3 regions of the Streptomyces sp. NPDC006544 genome follow, and region 3 is predicted to be linked to each of the others. Evidence: riboswitches for the same ligand, from Rfam matches in the RefSeq annotation. Region 3 holds a riboswitch; each other region holds the start of a gene.

Region 1 (4,956 bases), on a different contig from region 3:
AGCACTTTGAGGTGGCCCTCGCTGCGCCGTCGGGCCGCACGGGCGGCCGCCAGCGGCTCCAGCAGCATCCGCAGCTCGAGGAGGTCCGCGGCCTCCCGCTCGGTCGGCTCGGCCACGCACGCGCCCGCGTGCCGCCGGGTGGTGACGAAGCCCTCCGACTCCAGCGTGCGCAGTGCCTCGCGCACCGGGACGCGCGAGACTCCGTACCGGCGGGCCAGCACCTCTTCGGTCAGCCGGGCGCCGGGCCCGAACACGCCGGAGACGATGTCGTCGCGAATTGCTGTGCATACCGTGTGCGCGGGAATACGCAAGACCGGACCTCCGCCTTTTTCGTATGACTGTGCGCGCTGCGATTCTATTGCAACACACGATAATTTCCGAGGACGGCCGGAAATACGAAACATTCCCACGCGTCCGGGGCCCGCCTCGAAGGCGATCCGCGGGGACCGACGCACGAAGGCCCCGGCTCAGGAGAGCCGGGGCCTTCGGGGAAGACGCGCGGTGCGGTGGTCGGCCGGACGGCGTACCGCCGGGCCCGGTGGTGCGGACCGGGTGCGGACCGGTCAGACGTTGACGCCGTGCGAGCGCAGGTACGCGACCGGGTCGATGTCCGAGCCGTAGTCGGCGCCGGTGCGGGCTTCGAAGTGCAGGTGCGGGCCGCTGGAGTTGCCCGTGGAGCCCGACAGGCCGATCTTCTGGCCCGGGGTGACCTGCTGGCCGACGGAGACGCTCAGCGAGCTCATGTGGCCGTACTGGGTGTACGTGCCGTCGGCGTGCTTGATGACGATGTTGTTGCCGTACGCGCCGCCCCAGCCCGCCTCGACCACGGTGCCCATGCCGACCGCGTGGACCTCGGTGCCGGAGGCGGCGTGGAAGTCGATGCCGGTGTGGCTGCCGGAGGACCACATGCCGCCGCCCGCGTGGTACTGGGTGCTGACGTAGGACTCCGCGACGGGGGACACGAAGGTGTTGAGGCGCTTGCGCTCCTCCTCGCGGGCCGCACGCTCGGCGGCCTCGCGCTCGGCCTTGGCACGCGCCTCGGCCTTCACCTTGGCCTCTGCCGCCCGCTGCTTCGCGTCGGCCTCGGCCTGCGCCTTGGCGGCGGCGGCCTCGGCGGCACGCTGCTGGGAGGCGGCCTGGGCCTCGATCTCGCCCTCGAGCCCGTCGGCCACGACGATGGTGTTCATGCCGGTGTCCTCGACGGAGGGGGCATGGTCCGCGGCGAACGCGGGGCCGGCCAGGGAGCCGACGACGCCCGTGGTGGCGAGGGCCGCGATGCCGGCGTAACCGGCGGTCCTGCGGCTCAGACGACTGGAACCGCGGTGCTTGCCGGACCCGGCGGTACGACTGCCAAACGCCATGAAGGGGTTGATCCTTTCCTTCCCTCTCGCCTACCGGGTTAGCTGACGGGTTCGGAGCAGGAAGGTCTCCTACGGGCCTCCACTTGCGAGGCGGCCCGATTCACCCCAGGGACACATGTGGGTCCCCGGCTCCCCAGGCTCGCGCCTGACGGGGACTCGGCGATCGCTGCCCGGTGCCGCGGGTGCGGCGGTTACCACTGACGGACAGCACGCCTGACGCTAGGCGGATCATCAGTCAATCGCCAAACAGACGCGCCTTTTTGTTGCGTTCGCCACACCGCATACAAGCAACCACACCACTAAACGGACAAAAGGGGTTCCAGCGAACAAGTCGCCGGAACCCCTTGGGTGTCCGCTCAGTTGGTCACCACGGTCACCTCGCCGATACCGAGGGCGCGCACCGGCTCCTCGATCTGCGAGGCGTCGCCCACCAGGACCGTGACCAGGCGGTTCACCGGGAACGCGCTGACGACCGCCGAAGTGGCCTCCACCGTCCCGGTTTCGGCGAGCCGCGCGTACAACTGCGCCTGGTAGTCGTCCGGCAGCTCCTGCTCGACCTGGTCGGCGAGGGTGCCGGCGACCGAGGCGGCCGTCTCGAACTTCAGCGGGGCCACGCCCACCAAGTTCTGTACCGCCACGTCCCGTTCGGCATCGGTCAGGCCGCCCTCCGCGAGGGTGCGCAGCACCTTCCAGAGGTCGTCCAGCGCCGGGCCGGTGTTCGGGGTGTCCACCGAGCCGCTGATGGCGAGCATCGAGGCGCCCTTGCCGTCGGCGGTGGAGCGCAGCACCTGACCGAAGGCGCGCACGCCGTACGTGTACCCCTTCTCCTCGCGCAGCACCTTGTCCAGGCGCGAGGTGAGGGTGCCGCCCAGGCAGTACGTGCCGAGCACCTGGGGCGCCCAGACGCGGTCGTGCCGGTCCGGCCCGATGCGGCCGATCAGCAACTGGGTCTGTACCGCGCCGGGCCGGTCCACGATGACCACGCGGCCGGTGTCGTCGGCGGTGACCGGCGTGACCGGGCGCGGTTCGGTGGTGTCACCGGTCCAGGCGCCCAGGGTGTCCGCGAGGACGGCGTCGAGGTCGATGCCGGTCAGGTCGCCGACGACCACCGCGGTGGCGGTGGCGGGGCGTACATGGGCGTCGTAGAAGGCCCGTACGGCGCCGGAGTCGATGCGGGAGACCGTGTCCTCGGTGCCCTGGCGGGGGCGGGACATCCGCAGGGTCGCCGGGAACAGCTCCTGCGAGAGCTGCTTGGCGGCGCGGCGCTGGGGGTTGGCCAGCTCGTGCGGGATCTCGTCGAGCCGGTTGCGCACCAGGCGGTCGACCTCGGCGTCGGCGAAGGCCGGCGCGCGCAGCGCCTCGGCGACCAGGCCGAGCGCCTTGTGCAGCCGCGACGCGGGGACCTCCAGGGAGACCCGCAGGCCCGGGTGGTCGGCGTGCGCGTCGAGGGTGGCCCCGCAGCGGTCCAGCTCGGCCGCGAACTCCTCGGCGGAATGCTTGTCGGTGCCCTCGGCCAGCGCGCGGGCCATGATGGTGGCCACGCCGTCGAGGCCCTCGGGCTCGGCGTCCAGCGGGGCGGCGAGGTTGATCTCGACCGCGACGACCTGCTGCCCGGGGCGGTGGCAGCGCAGCAGGGTCAGGCCGTTGGCCAGGACCGTGCGGTCGGGGGCCGGGAAGGCCCACGGCTGCGGCTCGCCGGCCTGGGGGCGCGGGTGGAAGGTCATCGTGACGGCTGCGGTGTCGCTCACTGCTCCGCCCCTTCGTTCTCGTCGCCGTTCCCGGCGCTCTCGTCGGTGTCGTGCGACCCGTCGGTCTCGTCCGCCGCGATCGGCTCGTACACGAGCACCGCGCGGTTGTCCGGGCGCAGGCGGGCCGCGGCCACGGCCTGCACCTCCTCGGCGGTGACGTCGAGGACGCGCTGGACGGCGGTCAGGGCCAGCTGCGGGTCGCCGAACAGCACCGCGAAGCGGCACAGTTCGTCGGCGCGGCCGGAGACCGTGCTCAGCCGGTCCAGCCACTCGCGCTCGAGCTGGGCCTGCGCGCGCTCCATCTCCTCCGCCGTCGGGCCCTCGGCGGCGAACCGCGCGAGCTCCTCGTCGACGGCGGCCTCGATGTCGGGCACGTCGACCCCGCTCGAGGTCTTGACGTCCAGCCAGCCGAGGGAGGGGGCGCCGGCCAGGCGCAGCATCCCGAAGCCGGCCGCGACGGCGCTCTGGTCGCGCCGCACCAGGCGGTTGTGCAGGCGGGAGGAGTCTCCGCTGCCGAGGATGGTCAGCGCCACGTCGGCGGCGTCGCACGCGCGGGTGCCGTCGTGCGGGAGCCGGTAGGCGGCCATCAGCGCGCGGGCCGGGACCTCTTCGACGATCTCCTCGCGCAGCTGCTCGCCCATGATGTCGGGGAGCGAGCCGTCGCGCGGCGGCTGCTTGCCGTCGTGGGCGGGAATGGTGCCGAAGTACTTCTCGATCCAGGCGAGCGTCCGCTCCGGGTCGATGTCGCCGACGACCGACAGCACCGCGTTGTTGGGCGCGTAGTACGTGCGGAAGAACGTGCGCGCGTCCTCCAGGGACGCGGCGTCCAGGTCGGCCATCGAGCCGATCGGGGTGTGGTGGTACGGGTGGCCGTCCGGGTACGCCAGGGCTGTCAGCCTCTCGAAGGCCGTGCCGTACGGGACGTTGTCGTACCGCTGGCGGCGCTCGTTCTTGACGACGTCGCGCTGGTTCTCCATGGACTCCTCGTCCAGGGCGGCCAGCAGCGAGCCCATCCGGTCCGCCTCCAGCCAGAGCGCGAGCTCCAGCTGGTGCGTCGGCATCGTCTCGAAGTAGTTGGTGCGCTCGAAGCTGGTGGTGCCGTTGAGGGAACCGCCGGCGCCCTGGACCAGCTCGAAGTGGTCGTTGCCGGAGACGTTCGCCGAGCCCTGGAACATCAGGTGCTCGAAGAGGTGAGCCAGGCCGGTACGCCCCTTGACTTCGTGGCGCGAGCCGACGTCGTACCAGAGGCAGACCGCGGCGACCGGGGTCAGGTGGTCCTCGGACAGCACCACGCGCAGGCCGTTGGCCAGCCTGTGCTCGGTCGCTGTGAGGCCGCCGGAGCCGGCCTGGGCTGTGGCCGTGTGACCCATGGGCATGTGGTCCCTTCGATCGCGATGCAGAGATTCCTGTCAGACCTGCCACTGTATGCAAGCGCGTCGGCGACCGGAGAAGTTCCCGGCCCACTCCTGGGTCGGAGTCGGCGTTGTCGGTGCCTCGGGCCACAATGGTCCGCGTCACCCGTGTACGAATCCCAGCCAGACCCCGCCCAGAGCACCGCCCGGCCCCCGCCGCCCGGCCCCCGCCGGACCCGGGTGCACCCGCGCACCACCTCCGTACGAGACTCGTACGGAGCACCAGCCCCGCCCCCTGAGAGCCCAGCTCATCCCGATTCTTGGTTAAGGAGCCGCGCAGCGATGGCCCGCCGCAGCACGAAGACCCCGCCGCCGGAGGATTTCGAGGAGAAGATCCTCGACATCGACGTCGTCGACGAAATGCAGGGCTCCTTCCTCGAGTACGCGTACTCGGTGATCTACTCCCGCGCCCTGCCCGACGCACGCGACGGCATG
Region 2 (4,956 bases), on a different contig from region 3:
CGCGACTGGGCGGGGATGATGATCCGCCACGGCGGCGGGCCCCGGGGCGGCGTAGCGCGGTCGGTGAAGCAGATGCGCACCTACCTCGGCGAGCTCATCCACCGCAAGCGCGAGGATCCCGGGGACGACCTCATCTCCGATCTGATCCGGGCCAGCGACCACGGCGACCACCTGACGGAGGCCGAGGCCACCGCCATGGCCTTCATCCTCCTGTTCGCGGGTTTCGAGACCACGGTCAACCTCATCGGCAACGGCGTCCACTCCCTCTTCATGAACCCGGACCAGCGCGAGCGCCTCCAGAGATCCCTGGCCGCGGGCGAGAGCGAGCTGCTCGCCACCGGGGTCGAGGAGCTGCTGCGCTACGACGGCCCCGTGGAGCTGGCGACCTGGCGGTTCGCCACCGAAGCGTTCGTCCTCGGCGGTCAGGACATCGCGGCGGGCGACCCGGTCCTGGTGGTCCTCGCGGCCGCCGACCGCGACCCCGACCGGTTCGCCGAGCCGGACACCCTCGACCTCTCCCGGACCGACAACCAGCACCTCGGATACGGGCACGGCATCCACTACTGCGTCGGCGCCCCGCTCGCCCGCCTCGAAGGGCAGACCGCCCTCGCGACCCTGCTGACGCGGCTGCCCGACCTGGAACTGGCCGTGCCGGCCGCGGAGCTGCGCTGGCGCGGCGGCCTCATCATGCGCGGGCTGCGGACGCTTCCGGTTCGGTTCACGGGGCAAACAGGCTGAAAACGTACTGACCTGAAGTCAGCCAACGCCCAAACTTGTGACAGGCGTTCGAAGCCCGCTAGGTTCTGCCGTTACCCCGCCGTTATGCGAAAGGTGCAACCTCATGGGTTCCGGGAACGGCCGCCACAGACGCCCCCGACAAGTGCCCGCACTTGTCGTCACCGCCGGAGTCGCCGGCTCCGCACTCGCCCTGCCGCTGTTCGCGGCGACCGGCGCGAGCGCGGCAGAGACCACCACGTGGGACAAGGTCGCCGAGTGCGAGAGCGGCGGCACGTGGAGCGCGAACTACGGCAGCGGCTCCTACGGCGGGCTGCAGTTCACCCAGGAGGAGTGGAGGAGTGCCGGGGGCCTCGACTTCGCCCCGCGCGCCGACCTCGCCAGCCGGTCCCAGCAGATAGCCGTGGCCGAGCGGGTCCTGGCCTCCGAGGGCCCGGCGGCGTGGTCGCAGTGCGGGACCTCGGCGGGACTGTCGCAGCAGGCGCCCGCCGCGGGCGTGGACCCGGGCGTTCCCCGGGAGTCCAGGCCCGCGTCCCCCTCCGTGGCGCGGCCGGACTCCGTCGTCCCCTACCTCGGCTCGGACACCCCGTCCACGGACTTCGGCGCCCCGACGCCCGCCGTGCCGTCCCCGACGGACACGCCCTCGTTCATGCTCCCCGACTTCCCGCTGCCCGTGATGCCGCATCCGGACCAGCCGACCGGGCCCACGCTCCCGGTGGACCCGACGGCGCCCACGACCCCGTCCGCGGGCCCGACGGATCCCACGACGCCCACGGCACCCACGACTCCGCTCCCGCCCGTGGACCCGACGGCGCCCGCCGTCCCGTCCCTCCCCGCGGACCCGACGGCGCCGACCGGTACGACGGCACCCGTCTCGCCGACCGCCCCGGCGACCCCCGACGCCACTGCCGGCCCGGCCGGCACGACGGCCGACGGGACGCAGGGCGGCGGCAAGCACCGCGGCCCGGCCGCGGTCGAGGCGCCGGTCACACTTGATGCGGTGTCGGACCCGAAGTACACCGTGAAGACGGGCGACACCCTGGTGACCATCGCGGACGCCAACGGAGTGACGGGCGGCTGGAACGCGCTCTACGAGGCCAACGAGCAGGTCATCGGCGGGAACGCCAACCTCATCAAGCCGGGCCAGAATCTGGATCTAACGCACGAATAGGGACACTTGAGGCGCCCGGGAAGAACCTGATTGTCCGTTTTCCGTAAGTGAGACATGTGTCTCTTCCGGTCAACTGGCGTGTCCGGTTCCCCGGGTTCCGCAAACCCCGTCCTCACCTGCGCAAACACCCCTGGGAAGAGCGCAAGTAGGCACCGTTTCCCCCCGGTGGCCCTCGTTGAACATCGGGGGGAGACCTGTCTACCTTCTGAATCGCTCGCCACCGCGGGCTCCTTCGACCGCATCGCCGAATCCTGCCGGCGGCCGGGGGGAACACTCGTCGCGCAAGCGCCGAAGGCAGGAGCGGGGGAACCAAGGTAGGCGCCGGAACCGGCCGTTGAGAGACGGTCACGGAACCGGCTAGGGGTTAAGACAGGCGCTAGGTCGCCTGGCCGGGCACTCACTCGCCCGAACCCGACAGCTCACCTCGAAGGCGTCGGTGAGGAGAACTCCATGCTGCTTTCCGCCAAGGGCAAGCACCGCCGCGGCTCCAAGGCCGTCCGCATCGTCACGCTCGCCGGCGTCGCCGGTGTGGCCGTCGCGGCCCCGCTGATGGCCGCGGGCACCGCTTCCGCTGCGACCACCTCCGAGTGGGACCGCGTCGCCTCCTGCGAGGCCGGCGGCAACTGGGCCATCAACACGGGCAACGGCTACTACGGCGGCCTGCAGTTCTCGTCCTCCACCTGGGCCGCCTACGGCGGCAAGGCGTACGCCGCGCAGGCCAACCAGGCCTCCAAGAGCCAGCAGATAGCCATCGCCGAGAAGGTCCTCAAGGGCCAGGGCAAGGGTGCCTGGCCGTCCTGTGGCGTGGGCCTGTCGAACTCCGCGTACAACGGTGGCGCGGCCGAGGCCGCTCCGAAGGCGGAGACGAAGAAGACCGAGACCAAGAAGACCGAGCCGAAGAAGACCGCGCCGAAGACGGAGAAGCGCTCCGAGGCCACCTCCCGCTCCGAGCGTCCGGCCGCCCCGGCCAAGCCGAAGACCGAGGCCCCCAAGACCGGCAACGGCTCCTACGAGGTCAAGTCCGGCGACACGCTGGGCACCATCGCCTCCTCGGCCGGCGTCTCCGGCGGCTGGGAGAAGCTCTTCGAGCTCAACAAGGACGTCGTCTCGGACGCCGACCTGATCTTCCCGGGTCAGAAGCTGAAGCTCAGCTGAATCCCGCGGTGACACCTCCGCGGCCGCGTTCGCGGCACACGTGATTCCCGCCGCCCGGCGCGTGGCCCCCACGCGCCGGGCGGCGCCGTGCGTCCTGACGATCCGCCGGGTGACGGCCGCGCGAAGGCCGGGCGCCGGGTGCGGCGAGTCTCTGCGATCAAGAGCCCTATGTCCTGTAAGAGGGGCATTCAGACCCTTTTTCGTCCCACCACACGGGCGGTCGGGCGGCCCGGTGCCCGGAGACGGTTAGGCTCTAAGCGGCAAGGCCATCCCACGGCCTGACACGCCACCGCACACCCAGCGTCACATCCCAGAAGGAGATGCTCGTGCCGTCCATCGACGTCGTCGTAGCCCGGGAAATCCTGGACTCCCGAGGCAACCCCACGGTCGAGGTCGAGGTGGGCCTCGACGATGGCAGCACCGGCCGTGCTGCAGTCCCGTCCGGCGCCTCCACCGGAGCGTTCGAAGCCGTAGAGCTCCGTGACGGTGACCCCAACCGCTACATGGGCAAGGGCGTCGAGAAGGCCGTCCTCGCCGTCATCGAGCAGCTCGGCCCGGAGCTCGTCGGCTACGACGCCACCGAGCAGCGCCTGATCGACCAGGCGATGATCGACCTGGACGCCACCGAGAACAAGGGCTCCCTCGGCGCCAACGCCATCCTCGGTGTCTCCCTCGCCGTCGCGCACGCCGCGTCCGAGGCCTCCGACCTCCCGCTCTTCCGCTACCTCGGCGGTCCGAACGCGCACCTGCTGCCCGTTCCGATGATGAACATCCTGAACGGCGGGTCGCACGCCGACTCCAACGTCGACATCCAGGAATTCATGATCGCCCCGATCGGCGCGGAGTCCTTCTCCGAGGCCCTTCGCTGGGGTGCCGAGGTCTACCACACCCTGAAGAAGGTCCTGCACACCAAGGGCCTCTCCACCGGTCTGGGTGACGAGGGCGGCTTCGCGCCGAACCTCGAGTCGAACCGCGCCGCTCTCGACCTCATCGTCGAGGCCGTCAAGCAGGCCGGCTACGTCCCGGGCAAGGACATCGCGCTCGCGCTCGACGTCGCCGCGTCCGAGTTCTACAAGGACGGCAAGTACGAGTTCGAGGGCCAGTCCCGCTCGGCCGCCGAGATGACCGACTACTACGCGGAGCTCGTCGACGCGTACCCGCTCGTCTCCATCGAGGACCCGCTGTTCGAGGACGACTGGGCCGGCTGGAAGACCCTCACCGACCGCCTCGGTGCCAAGGTCCAGATCGTCGGCGACGACCTCTTCGTCACCAACCCGGAGCGCCTCGCCCGCGGCATCGAAGAGGGCTCGGCCAACGCCCTGCTCGTGAAGGTGAACCAGATCGGTTCGCTGACCGAGACCCTCGACGCCGTCGAGATGGCCCAGCGCAACGGCTTCAAGTGCATGATGTCGCACCGCTCCGGCGAGACCGAGGACGTCACCATCGCCGACCTCGCGGTCGCCGTGAACTGCGGCCAGATCAAGACCGGCGCCCCGGCCCGTTCGGACCGTGTCGCCAAGTACAACCAGCTGCTGCGCATCGAGGAGATCCTCGACGACGCCGCGGTGTACGCGGGCCGCTCCGCCTTCCCGCGCTTCAAGGGCTGATCAGTCCTTCAGGGCGCAAGCCTCCCTACGTCCCCGCACTCGGTCCCGTACCGTGTGCGGGGACGTATTGCGTCGCGTGTACATAGGGGAGGCGGATCAATGGCCGGGAACCGGGACCGGTTCGCCACGTTCTCGACGGCGACCAGGCTCAAGCAGCTGGGCGAGCGGACCGCGGCACACGTCTACCGCTCGCAGTCCCGCCGCCAGGTGCGCCGCAGCCGGCTCACCGGCCGGGCCGCCCTGCTCGTCCTCGTCCTCTGTACCCTGGTCGTCGCCCTCGCGTATCCG
Region 3 (4,956 bases):
CGGCGCCGATCTCCTCGAACCCCGGGAAGTAGCCCGTGTCACCGCTGTGGAAGACCCGGTGCCCGTCGCCCGCGACGACCCAGGACGCCCACAGGGTGAACTGCTGGTTGCGCAGGCCGCGCCCGCAGAAGTGGCGGGCCGGGGTGGCCGTGAGGGAGAGACCGGCGATCTTGGTCGTCTCGTTCCAGTCGAGCTCGCGCAGCCGGTCCGCCGGGACGCCCCAGCGCTCCAGGTGCGCGCCGACGCCGAGCGGGACGGCGAAGACCGTGTCCGTGCCGGCGAGCGCCTTGATGGTCGGCAGGTCGAGGTGGTCGTAGTGGTCGTGGGAGATCACCACGACGTCCACGTCACCGAGCGAGGCCAGCGGTACCGGCACCGGGTGCAGCCGCTTGGGCCCGGCGAAGGGAAAGGGGGAGCACCGCTCGCCCCAGACCGGGTCGAACAGCACCCTGCGCCCGTCGATCTCCGCGAGCACGGAGGAGTGCCCCATCCAGGTCAGCCGAAGCCCGGTGGCCGGCGGCTTCGCCAGCTCGGCGAGCGTCGTCGGGTACACCGGGATGGGGGCGCCGGGGTTGCGCCGGAGCCGCTGCTCCTTGTGGAAGTAGATCTTGGCGAACTCCGCCATCGAGCCGGACGGCCTGGTACGGGCCCCGACCGGGTTCTGGAACACGCCGTCGGCGAAGTTCGGCGAGCGCCGGATCCGGTCCAGCCGGGCACCGGACGGGTCCGCGCCGAAGGCTTCGGGCCTCAGGGCGCGCAGCCGGGGACGCAGGGGACGGGAGCCGGTCAAAGCGCCTCCTGGGAGGATTCGGGCAGGACGTTCTGGTGGTTCACATCTTGGCAACGCACGGCACCCCCCAAGGATTCCATTGCCCGCGCCGGAACGCGCGCCCCGGCCCGCGGGGCGCCCGGCCGCCGCGCGCCCCGCGCGGGCCCCCTACAGCGGCAGCAGGTCCGGCCGCTTGGCCGCCACGTGGTCCCCGGAGGACTCCCCGCGCAGCCGCCGTCCGATCCACGGCACCAGGTGGTCGCGCGCCCACTGGATGTTGTCCCGGGTCGTGTCCACCGAGCCGCGCGGGCGCATCGGCGGCCACGGCTGCTCGGGGTCGGCCGGCGTGGCCATGCCGAGCACCTGGGCGGCGCGCAGGGCGACCCGCGTGTGGCCCTCGGGCGAGAGGTGCAGCCGGTCGGCGTCCCAGGCCCGCCGGTCCTGGACGGACTTCAGCGACCAGAGGTCGAGCACGGGGCAGTCGTAGCGGTCGGCGATGGAGTGGACGTGCGCGCTGAACGTCGCGATCTTGCCCCGGATGTGTTTGAGGACCGGCACGTCCCGCGTGTCGAAGCCGGTGGTGATCACGACCCGGCCGACCGATCCGGCGAGGTCGCGCACGGCCGCCTCGTACCGTTCGGCCACGTCGTCCGGGTCGCTGCCGGGCCGGATGATGTCGTTGCCGCCCGCGCAGAAGGTCACCAGGTCCGGCGCGAGCGCCTTGGCGCGGGGCACCTGCTCGGCCACGATCTGGTCGAGGAGGCGGCCGCGTACGGCCAGGTTCGCGTACCGGAAGTCGTGCTCGTCGCGCTGGTCGGCGAGGAGCACGGCCAGCCGGTCCGCCCAGCCGAGAAACGTTTCCCCGGGTCCCGGGTCCCCCACGCCCTCGGTGAAGCTGTCCCCGATCGCCGCGTACGAGCCGATGGTCTTGAGTGTCGAAGTCGTCGCTGCCACGGGACCACATCCTTCACCCCGGGGCGCGACCTACGCGACCGTAGCCACGGGTTGACAGACTGTGATCTTCACCACCGTCGCGCGAGGAATAGGGGCACGCGGGGCCGGGCCCCCCTCGGGCCCGGCCCCGCGCCCTGCCCGGCCCCGCGGCGGCCGCACCACCGCGGGGCCTCCGGTTCACCGGATTCAGATGCTGACGCCCTTCGAGCGAAGGTAGGCCAGCGGGTCGATGTCCGAGCCGTAGGAGGGACCCGTACGGATCTCGAAGTGGAGGTGCGGGCCGGTCACGTTGCCGGTCGCGCCGGAGAGGCCGATGGTCTGCCCGCCGGTGACGCTCTGGCCGGTCGAGACCGACAGCTGGGAGAGGTGGCCGTACTGGCTGTACTTGCCGTCGGCGTGCCGGATGACCACCTCGTTGCCGTACGCGCCGCCCCATCCGGCGGACACGACGGTGCCCGCGCCGACGGCCCTGACGGTGGTGCCGGAGCTCGCGATGAAGTCGACGCCCGTGTGGTAACCGCTGGACCACATGGCGCCGGGGGTCCGGTACGAGGTGGACACGCCGCCGCCGACCGGAGCGACGAAGCCGGTGGATGCGGGGGCGGCCTGCTGCGGGGCGGGGGCCTTGGGCGCGGGGGCGGCCGGAGCCTCGGCGGCGGCCTCCGGCGAGGAGCCGTCGGACGCGCCCTCGCCGGAGAGCGAGCCCTCGTCGGAGGAGCCCTCGTCGGAGAAGGCCTCGTCGGAGTCGTCCGAGGACTCGCCGGGAGCCGAGGCCTGGGAGGCGTCAGAGTCATCAGAGGCGGAGGAAGCGGACTTTTCGGCCGGCTTCGGCGTCTCGGCCGGCGCGGCCTCGGCGGCCGGGGCCGCACCCTTCGCGCCCAGCGTCAGCTTGAGGCCCGGGTGGATCAGCGAGGGATCGGAGCCCACCGCCTGGCGGTTGCCCTCGTAGAGCCGCTCCCAGCCGCCGCTGAGGTGCTGCCGCTGGGCGATCTTGGAGAGACAGTCCCCCGGCACGACCGTGTAGACGGCCGGAGCGGCCCGCACGGCCGACTGCGCCGCGGCCGGAGCGGCTTGGAAAGCGGCCGGGACGTGTGCGGCCTGCGGCGTACGGACCTGCGCGGCGGCGGGCGCCGCGCTCTGGGCGCCGGCCGCGTGGGCGCCGGTGGCCCCGAGCAGCGGGAGCGCGAGGGCCGCGCCACCGGTGCCGGCGACGGCGAGACCGCGGGATATCGAGCGGGACTTGGGACGGCGGTGCTTACCCGTTGCAGGCATGGCGCATTCCTCTCCGACGCCTGCGAGGTGAGCTGTCGGGTTCGGACGGGAGATGTCCGGCCATGCCGGGTGCCGATCAAGGACACCTGTACGACTTAACCCCGAGCTGTCCCTTTAAGAAGATCCCGAAGAGGATCCGGAACAGCGGCTTACCTGGTTCCCCCGCTCCTGCCCCGCGCGTGATGAGTCGAGTGCGGTTTCCGGTCGGCGGCAGGATTAGGCGGTCCGTCCGGATCGATCGCGAACGTAATCGAGTGCGGCCGGACAGAACAAGTCATGAATTCCCCAACAAAATCTTGAAGGTGACGGCCCGCCGGAATTCCGGTCACCCTCCGTCCATTCCCCTCCTTCAACAACCGTCCCGGATGGGCAATTCGGCATTCGTGATCAGGCACTCACCGTCACCGTATGATCTGGCTCACGGGGAGGTGTCCGATCTCGCCTGTCGCTATGGCAAGTTGTTCCCAAGTGGAGCAATTCGGACACTCTCGACGACGACACGGAGGAGCCCCTGTGACCCAGCAGATACCCCACCCCCCGCGAACGGAGCCGGCGCTGTCCGGAGTGCGCAACTTCCGCGACGTGGGCGGGCTGCCGACCACGGACGGTCGAAGGGTCAAGTCGGGACTACTGTTCCGAAGCGGACATCTCGCACATGCCACCGAAAGCGATGCGGAGTTCCTCGGCTCGCTCGGGCTGCACACCGTGTTCGACTTCCGCAACGACGCCGACCACGCGCTGGAGGGCGCGGACGTGGATCTTCCCGGCGTGCGGAACGTCAACATCCCGCTGTCGGACCCGGCCGACGGGCGGGAGTTCTGGACGATGGTCCGCGACGGGGAACTCGCCCAGCTGCACGAGGTCCTGGGTGACGGCAAGGCCGCCGCGCGGATGTCCCACTCGTACCGCGGGATCATCAGGACCCGTACCGCCGAGCACAGCCGGGTCGTCCACGCCCTCGCCGAGGACAGCGTCCCCGCCCTCATGCACTGCGCGGCCGGCAAGGACCGGGCCGGCCTGTCGGTCGCCGTCACCCTGCTCGCGCTGGGCGTGGAGCGGGACGCGATCGTCGCGGACTACCTGGAGTCGAACGCCGCGCACAACCGCTACCGGGTCCGCCGGAGCGGGAACGCCGCCGAAGCCCGTACCCCCGAGGTGATGGAGCTGCTCGCCCCGCTCTTCGACGCCCGCGCCGAGTACCTGACGGCGGCCTTCGAGACCATGGACGAGGAGTGGGGCGGGGTGGAGCGCTACCTCGGCGAGGGTCTCGGACTCGCGCCCGAGACCCTCGACCGGCTGCGCGGCCGGCTGCTGGACTGACCGACGCCCCGCCGGTGTGCGGCGGGCCGTCGCACCGCGCGCCGCGTCAGCGGTTCGCGACGGCCTGCCGCACCAGCGTCCTGCCGAAGTCCCACATCAGCGCGCCGCCGCCGTGCGCCTCGTCCATGACCTCGCGGAAGGCCCCGACGAACCGGTCCACGTCCGCCTCGTCCACGACCAGCGGCGGAATCAGCTTGATCACCTCCAGGTGGTCCCCCGACACCTGCGTGAGGATCCGGTGCTTCTGCAGCAGCGGCACCACGACCATCTGCGCGAACAGTCCCTTGCGGGCCGCCTGCAGCATGGTCCACCGGCTGCGCAGCCCCAGCGAGGACGGCCGGCCGAACTCGATGCCGATCATCAGCCCGCGTCCCCGTACCTCGTGGAGCAGTTCGTACCTGTCCACGAGCGCGGCGAGCCGGCCGCGCAGCAGATCGCCCATGGCGCGGGCGCGGGCCACCAGCTGTTCGTCCTCCATGACGGAGAGGACCGCGAGCCCGGCCGCCATCGCCTGGGCGTTGGAACCGAAGCTGGCGGAGTGCACGAGGACCCGGTCCATGGAGGAGTAGACCTTCCTGAAGATCCAGTCCTTTCCTAGGGTCGCGCCGACGGGCACGTAGCCGCCGCTGAGGGCCTTGGCC

Evidence for each region. A riboswitch is a leader RNA that binds a small molecule or an ion and turns the genes downstream of it on or off. The one in region 3 is predicted to bind cyclic di-AMP.
Region 1: linked by a shared signal. The riboswitch ahead of ABZY44_RS17195 (M23 family metallopeptidase) and the one ahead of ABZY44_RS24285 (LysM peptidoglycan-binding domain-containing M23 family metallopeptidase) in region 3 are both predicted to bind cyclic di-AMP.
Region 2: linked by a shared signal. The riboswitch ahead of ABZY44_RS19740 (transglycosylase family protein) and the one ahead of ABZY44_RS24285 (LysM peptidoglycan-binding domain-containing M23 family metallopeptidase) in region 3 are both predicted to bind cyclic di-AMP.

Annotation. Positions count from the first base shown of each region.
Region 1 is NZ_JBEXOV010000032.1:3,083-8,038, forward strand. Features, by position in the region: gene ABZY44_RS17190 (GntR family transcriptional regulator) at 1-311, opposite strand, end outside; gene ABZY44_RS17195 (M23 family metallopeptidase) at 564-1,361, opposite strand; cyclic di-AMP (ydaO/yuaA leader) riboswitch at 1,374-1,533, opposite strand; gene ABZY44_RS17200 (pitrilysin family protein) at 1,718-3,085, opposite strand; gene ABZY44_RS17205 (pitrilysin family protein) at 3,106-4,479, opposite strand; gene ABZY44_RS17210 (DNA topoisomerase IV subunit A) at 4,804-4,956, shown strand, end outside.
Region 2 is NZ_JBEXOV010000040.1:6,410-11,365, forward strand. Features, by position in the region: gene ABZY44_RS19730 (cytochrome P450) at 1-738, shown strand, start outside; gene ABZY44_RS19735 (transglycosylase family protein) at 881-1,906, shown strand; cyclic di-AMP (ydaO/yuaA leader) riboswitch at 2,183-2,354, shown strand; gene ABZY44_RS19740 (transglycosylase family protein) at 2,357-3,061, shown strand; gene eno (phosphopyruvate hydratase) at 3,382-4,668, shown strand; gene ABZY44_RS19750 (septum formation initiator family protein) at 4,768-4,956, shown strand, end outside.
Region 3 is NZ_JBEXOV010000056.1:44,239-49,194, reverse strand. Features, by position in the region: partial or broken gene ABZY44_RS24295 (MBL fold metallo-hydrolase) at 1-790, opposite strand, end outside; gene ABZY44_RS24290 (SGNH/GDSL hydrolase family protein) at 938-1,723, opposite strand; gene ABZY44_RS24285 (LysM peptidoglycan-binding domain-containing M23 family metallopeptidase) at 1,910-2,995, opposite strand; cyclic di-AMP (ydaO/yuaA leader) riboswitch at 3,000-3,195, opposite strand; gene ABZY44_RS24280 (tyrosine-protein phosphatase) at 3,509-4,315, shown strand; gene ABZY44_RS24275 (aspartate aminotransferase family protein) at 4,362-4,956, opposite strand, start outside.